Regions from separate parts of the Blastomonas sp. CCH9-A1 genome, predicted to be linked through region 1. Evidence: predicted binding sites of a transcription regulator. Region 1 holds the regulator's gene; the other holds the start of a gene.
What was found. The regulator LexA, encoded in region 1, represses DNA repair genes until DNA is damaged. The targets are predictions, from matches to a motif close to GTTCCNCNCTTGTTCT.
Positions count from the first base shown of each region.

Region 2: the regulator LexA is predicted to act here: its motif matches at 1,650-1,665, upstream of uvrA (excinuclease ABC subunit UvrA).

Region 1 is NZ_LSHM01000043.1:96,724-100,135, reverse strand. It holds gene AX725_RS13615 (thiol-disulfide oxidoreductase DCC family protein) at 122-481, shown strand; gene AX725_RS13610 (FAD-binding domain-containing protein) at 478-1,674, shown strand; gene lexA (transcriptional repressor LexA) at 1,743-2,465, opposite strand; gene AX725_RS13600 (molybdopterin molybdotransferase MoeA) at 2,553-3,412, opposite strand, start outside.
Region 2 is NZ_LSHM01000057.1:135,307-138,718, reverse strand. It holds gene uvrA (excinuclease ABC subunit UvrA) at 1-1,637, opposite strand, end outside; gene AX725_RS15590 (hypothetical protein) at 1,835-2,287, shown strand; gene AX725_RS15585 (sensor histidine kinase) at 2,315-3,412, opposite strand, start outside.

The sequences.
Region 1 (3,412 bases):
TCCCATTAATCGGGATGGTTGTTTCCAGCAAAAACAGATTCCGCGAAACAGCATCCGTTGCGCTGGTCTTGCGCGTATCTATCTTCGACACGAGACAGCAGAAAACGGGGCCGCGCACGGAATGAGGGACAAGCTTGAAGTCTGGTATGACGGCGCGTGCCCGCTCTGTACGCGCGAAATCGCGCTGATGCGGCGGCTCGACCGGCGCGGGGCGATCGACTTCATCGACGTATCGACGCCGGGCGGCTCTTGCCCGATCGATCGCACGGCGCTGCTCGAACGCTTCCATGCGCGCGAAAATGGCGTGATGCTCTCTGGCGCAGCGGCCTTTGCGGCGATGTGGCGTGCCATTCCCCTGCTGCGACCGCTCGGTCTCATCGCGCGCTGGAAACCGGTGCTGGCGATGCTCGAGCGTGCCTATCTGCGCTTTCTCACGATCAGACCACGCCTGCAGGGCCTGCTGCGCGAGCGGCGGGTATGAGCGGGATGTTCGAACCGACGCGCGCGGCGGGCCTTGCGCGGATGAATGCCTTCGTGCCGCACGCGGGCCGCGCCTATGCCGAGGGGCGCAACAGCGATCTCGGGCCCGGTCGGCCCAGCGCGGTGTCGCAGCTTTCACCCTGGCTGCGCTATCGCCTGCTGAACGAGCAGGAAGTGTGCGCGGCGGTGCTGGAACGGCATTCGCTCGCGGCGGCGGAGAAATATGTGCAGGAGGTGCTGTGGCGCACCTATTGGAAGGGCTGGCTCGAGATGCGGCCCGGCATCTGGGAGCGCTTCCTCGTCGAGCGCGACGAGCAGCACGAGCGGCTGCGCAATGTCCGCGCGCTGGAACAGGCGGAAGCGGGCCGCACCGGCATCGAGGGCTTCGATGACTGGGCGCGCGAGCTGGTCGAGACGGGGTATCTGCACAACCACGCACGCATGTGGTTCGCCTCGATCTGGATCTTCACGCTGCGCCTGCCCTGGACCCTGGGCGCGGATTTCTTCCTGCGCCATCTGATCGATGCCGATGCGGCGAGCAATACCCTGTCCTGGCGCTGGGTCGCGGGCTTGCAGACGGCGGGCAAGACCTATCTCGCCACGGCCGACAATATCGCGCGCTATACCGGGGGGCGGTTTGCGCCGAAGGGCCTGGCGGAAATCGCCGAGCCGCTGACCGAAGCACCGGTACCTGCCGCAGCGCCCTTGCCTGCGGCAGGATCGGCCAGGGGTGCGCCGGCGCTGCTGCTGATCACCAGCGAGGACATGCACCCGGATGATGCGGTGCTCCGCGAGGTTGATATCTGCGGCACCTGCATCGCTGCCGATCCGGCGTTGCTCTGGGGTGAAAAGGCGCGCGGCTTCGTTGCGGATGCTGCGCACGACATGGCTGCGTCGCTTGGCGAAACCGGCAGGGCACCGGTGAAGCGGATAGATGCCCTGAATGCCGAGGCGATCGTGCAGGCGTCGCGTGAGGCGGGCGTCAACCGGGTGGTGACGCCTTATGCCCCGGTCGGCCCGGTCGCGACGCGGCTGACGGAAATCGCCAAGGCGCTGGCGGGCGAAGGGATCGAACTCGTCCAGGTGCGCCGGGCATGGGACGACACCTTCTGGCCGCACGCGCGCAAGGGCTTCTTCCCGTTCAAGCAGCATATGGGGCGGCTGCTCGAGGATATGGGGCTCACCCGCACCTGAGCCGCTTCGAGGGGAGCGGCCCGCCCATTCCGACGCGGACCCGACGCTCGCCGGGCCCGTATTCAGGATCAGTGATAGCGGCGCAGCAGGCCGGCGAGCTTGCCCTGCACCTGCACCTCGTGCGGCGCATAATATTGCGGTGCATACGAAGCATTGGCAGGATCGAGCCGGATGCGGCCGTTCTCGCGGCGCAGATATTTGAGCGTCGCCTCCTCGCCGCGCACCAGCGCGACCACGATCTCGCCGTCGCGCGCGGTTTCGGTGCGCTTGATCAACGCAAAGTCGCCATCGAGAATGCCCGCCTCGACCATCGAGTCCCCAGACACTTCGAGCGCATAATGCTCGCCCGCGCCGAGCAGGGCGGCGGGAACAGGCAGGATCTCGGTGCCCTCGAACGCCTCGATCGGCGCACCGGCGGCGATGCGGCCGTGCAGCGGAATTTCGAGCACATTGCTGTTCGCAGGCTCCGGCAACACCGCCTTGCGCACCGCGTCCATGCTGACGACATTGCTCCGCGCGGCATCGGCGCGCGCGGCGGCAGCAGCGGCGAGCTCCTTCTCGCGCGGCTTCACGCTCGCCTCTGGCAGCTTCAGGATTTCGAGTGCGCGCGCCCGGTTGGGAAGACGGCGAATGAAGCCGCGTTCCTCGAGCGCGCTGACCAGCCGGTGCACGCCCGACTTGGACTTGAGATCGAGCGCTTCCTTCATTTCCTCGAACGAAGGCGAGACGCCATCGGCCTCCAGCCGTTCCTGGATGAAGCGGATCAGGTCATGTTGCTTGCGGGTCAGCATCGCCGATGTTCCTTTTCTGCGCCGAACCTGCGTTCGAACGAATACGGAACAATTACGAAACAAAGACGGTCAGGTCAAGAGCTTGTGTCAAGTCCCGTGGCAAAGCGCGATATAATCGATCGGATCGCCGATTTTGGCCTCCGGCGCATCGATTGGCCGGACCACCAGCGCATCCGCCTGAAGCAGCGCCGATAGCGCTCCGCTGTCCTGATTGCTCAGCCGGATGAGCGCGCCATCGTGGAAGCGCGCACGCACGAAATCCTGGCGCGGGCCGTTCGCCGGGAAGGGTTCGCCTGCGATCGCCTGGGAGGTGGCAGGGACAAGCTGTTGATAACCCAAAAGCTTGCGCACCAGCGGCAGCAGCAGCAACGTCGCAGTGACATAGGCCGAGACCGGATTGCCCGGCAGGCCGAGCACGATCGCATCGCCCAGACGTCCGACCATCACCGGTTTGCCTGGTCGCATCGCGATCCGCCAGAAATCGACCGTTCCGCCGCTGTCGAGCAATGCGGGCTGGATGAGGTCGTGATCGCCGACCGATGCGCCGCCGGTGGTGACGATGATATCGGCCTGGCTGTGCTCGAGCAGCGCCGCGGCGATGGTGGCGCGGTCATCGGGCAGCAGCGGCGGGACGATCAGATCGCAGGGTAGGGAAGACAGCAGCGCAGCGAGCATCACGCCATTGCTCGCGGGGATATGCGCGGGTGAGGGGAGCGGGTTTCCGGGTGGGACAAGCTCGTCGCCGGTGCTGAGGATCGCGATGCGCGGGCGGCGGTGGACGGCGAGCGCGCCGTGCCCTGCCATCGCGGCAAGCGCGATCAGCCGCGCGTCGATGATCGCACCCGCATCAGCGAGTTGCGTCCCGTTTGCGAAATCATGGCCTGCGCGGCGGATATGCGCGCCGGGAGCTGCGGGGCCATCGCCGGTGAGCGTCAGCCGGTCACCCT
Region 2 (3,412 bases), on a different contig from region 1:
GATTCGCCGCCCGAGAGCGTGCCCGAGGTCCGGTCGAGGTTCAGGTAATCCAGCCCGACATTGTTGAGAAAACCAAGCCGCTCGATGATTTCCTTGAGGATCGCCTTGGCGATCTGCTGCTGCTGCGGCCCGAGCTTGTCGCTCAGCGTCTCGAAGAAATGCAGCGCATCGGCGACCGAGCGGCGGGTCGAGATCGAGATGTCCTCGCCCGCCACCTTGACCGAAAGCGCTTCGGGTTTCAGGCGCGCGCCATCGCAGACTTCGCAGGGCTGCGCGGTCTGATACTTGCTCAGTTCCTCGCGCATCCAGGCGCTGTCGGTCTGCAGCATGCGGCGGTTCAGATTGCCGATCACGCCTTCGAACGGCTTCTTGACCTCATAGCTCTTGCGCCCGTCCTGAAAGCGCAGCGTCACCGGCTTGCCCGCCGTGCCGTGCAGGATGATCAGCCGCGCCTCGCCGGGCAGGTCCTGCCATGGCGTATCGAGCGAGAAACCGAATTCGCGCGCCAGGCTGGCCAACACCTGCATGTAATAGGGCGAGGGCGGGTTTGATTTCGCCCAGGGCACGATCGCGCCCTTCTTGAGGCTCAGTTCCTCGTTGGGGACGACCAGCTGCGGGTCGAAATACATCTTCTCGCCAAGGCCATCGCAAGCGGGGCAGGCGCCTTGCGGCGCATTGAACGAGAACAGCCGCGGTTCGATCGCCTCGATGGTAAAGCCCGATACAGGACAGGCGAAGCGTTCGGAAAAGATGATGCGGTTGTCGGGGATGCCCGCGTTCTTCATGCCCTTTTGCGCCCTCTCCCCTTTAGGGGGGAGGGTTGGGAGGGGGGCAGGCGCATCGGATGCATTTTCCCCTCTCCCTCCGCCGCTGCGCGGCTCCTCCCTCTCCCCTGAAGGGGAGAGGGCATTTACCGTCCCATCGGCCAGATCCACATAGGCCAGCCCATCGGAGAGCTTGAGCGCGGTCTCGAAACTGTCGGCCAGCCGTGTCTCGATGCCCTCACGCACCGCCATGCGGTCGACGACGACCTCGATGTCATGCTTGTATTTCTTGTCGAGCGCAGGCGCGGCGTCGATCTCGTACATCTCGCCGTCGATGCGTACGCGGGTGAAACCGGCTTTCTGCCACTCGGCCAGTTCCTTGCGATATTCGCCCTTGCGACCACGCACGACGGGCGCGAGCAGATAGAAGCGCGTGCCTTCGGGTAGTGCCATTACGCGGTCGACCATCATGCTGACGGTCTGCGCGGTGATCGGCAGGCCGGTCGCGGGCGAATAAGGCACGCCGACGCGTGCCCAGAGCAGGCGCATGTAATCGTAGATTTCAGTGACGGTCGCGACCGTCGAGCGCGGATTGCGGCTGGTGGTCTTCTGCTCGATGCTGATCGCGGGGCTCAACCCGTCGATATGCTCGACATCGGGCTTCTGCATCATCTCGAGGAACTGGCGCGCATAGGCCGAGAGCGACTCGACATAGCGCCGCTGACCCTCGGCATAGATGGTATCGAACGCCAGGCTCGACTTGCCGCTGCCAGAAAGCCCGGTGATGACGATCAGCTGATCGCGCGGCAGATCAATGTCCACGCCCTTGAGATTATGTTCGCGCGCGCCGCGCACAGAGATGTGAGTGAGCATGAACGGCCTTATGTTCTATTGATGTTCCGCTGGCAAGCGGCAGAAAGCACGGTGCGGCGCTGGAGCCGGGTCGCGGGCGGAACATGGTGCTGCGGCACGCTGGCTGCAAGGGCGCGGCGTGCGACGAATGGAACCGCTTTGAGCGATGATCGTAGCCGTGTTAATCGAGATCAACTTTGTCTTGAGGGAATATGATGATGACTTTTCGCCCGTTCAGCCGCGCCTCGCTGGCCATCGCTTTGACTGCTTCGGCGCTCGCCATGCCCGCTTTCGCACAGCAGGCCAGTGCCCCCGCCGCCGCTGAGCCCGATAGCGGATCCATGGAGCCGTCGCCCGTTACCCGCAATCCGAGCACGCCCGCGGAACAGGCGGAGCGCGAAGCCGCCAATGCTGCGCAGGTGCAAGCGTCGAACGCACAGCTCGCGCAGAATGCCGCCAATCTCGCGAATTACGAGGCGCGCCGTTCCAGCTACGAAAACCAGATGAAGCTGTACGAGAATACGGTCGATTCGCGCGCGCGGGCCGAGTCCGAATATGCCGAGGTGAAGAAGCTCTACGACGCCATCTACACGCAGTGGGAAGCCGATGTTGCCGCCTGCAACGCTGGCGACCGCAAGCGCTGTGCGCAGGCGCCCGTCACGCCAAAATGAACTGGGGCGCGCCTCGTGGCGCGCGCCCTATATTTTCGGCAACACCAAGGTAAAGCGCGCCCCCTGTCCGGGCGCGCTTTCTACTGTCAGGTCGCCCTGCATCGCGAGCGCCAGCCGCCGCGATATGTACAGGCCGAGGCCACTGCCGCCGTCGCCGCTACGGCCCAGCCGCTCCCATTTGTTGAACAGCCGCTGCTGATCTTCTTCCGAAAGCCCGGGTCCCTGATCGGCGACGGTCACGCTGGCCCAATCCGGACCCTCGTCGAGCCGCAGCCAGATCATCGATCCATCGGGCGCGTAATTGATGGCATTGCCCAGCAGATTGAGCAGGACCTGAAGCACGCGTCGGAATTCGCCGGTCGCAGCCAGGCTTTCGTCCTCGGCAGGCTTGTCGATCCGGATCGAGCGGTCGGCGGCCTTGAGCGCGAGAAGACCCGCTGCGCGCCGGGCGAGATCGGCAAGATCGACCGGTTCGCTCGCAGCGCTGAACCCGCTGGCTTCGATCGCTTCCAGATCCGCCAGATCGTCGATCAGCGCCAGCAGGTGTCGTCCGGCTGAGGCGATATCTCCAGCATAGCCGGCATAATCCGAACGCAACGGTCCCTCGAGCCGACCACCGATGGTCTCGGCATTGGCGATGATCCGTCCGATCGGCTGGCGCAGCGCCGGTCCGATCTGGCTGCCGAACATATGCGCGAGGCGTTCGCCATCGAACAGCGGCGGGGGGGAAGGGGCGGCTTGCGGCTCCGGTGCGGCGGGCGCTTCGGTCAGTTGCAGGTTCCATCCGGCGCCAGCATCGCTGCGAGAGCGATACAGGGTCCAGCACCGGGGGTCGCCGATCAGGCGGACGCGCACGCCGTTGTGACAATCCGCCAGCACCAGCGGCGCGCCATCCTCGGTCGCGATCAGCGCGCCCACGGGCTTCAGCGTGACGCGCTCGGCATCCCAGTGAGCCGGCAGCGTCACCATATCCTGCACATGCAGGATGCGGCCGAGCGGATCGACGCGAATATCCACGCTTGTCTCGGAAGAAGGCACGAAGATGGGCAGCGGGGCGGCAGGTCCGGCTTCGGGCAGCGGTCTTTCTCGCCACTGGCTGATCCGGAGATCGATCCCTTGCGTACC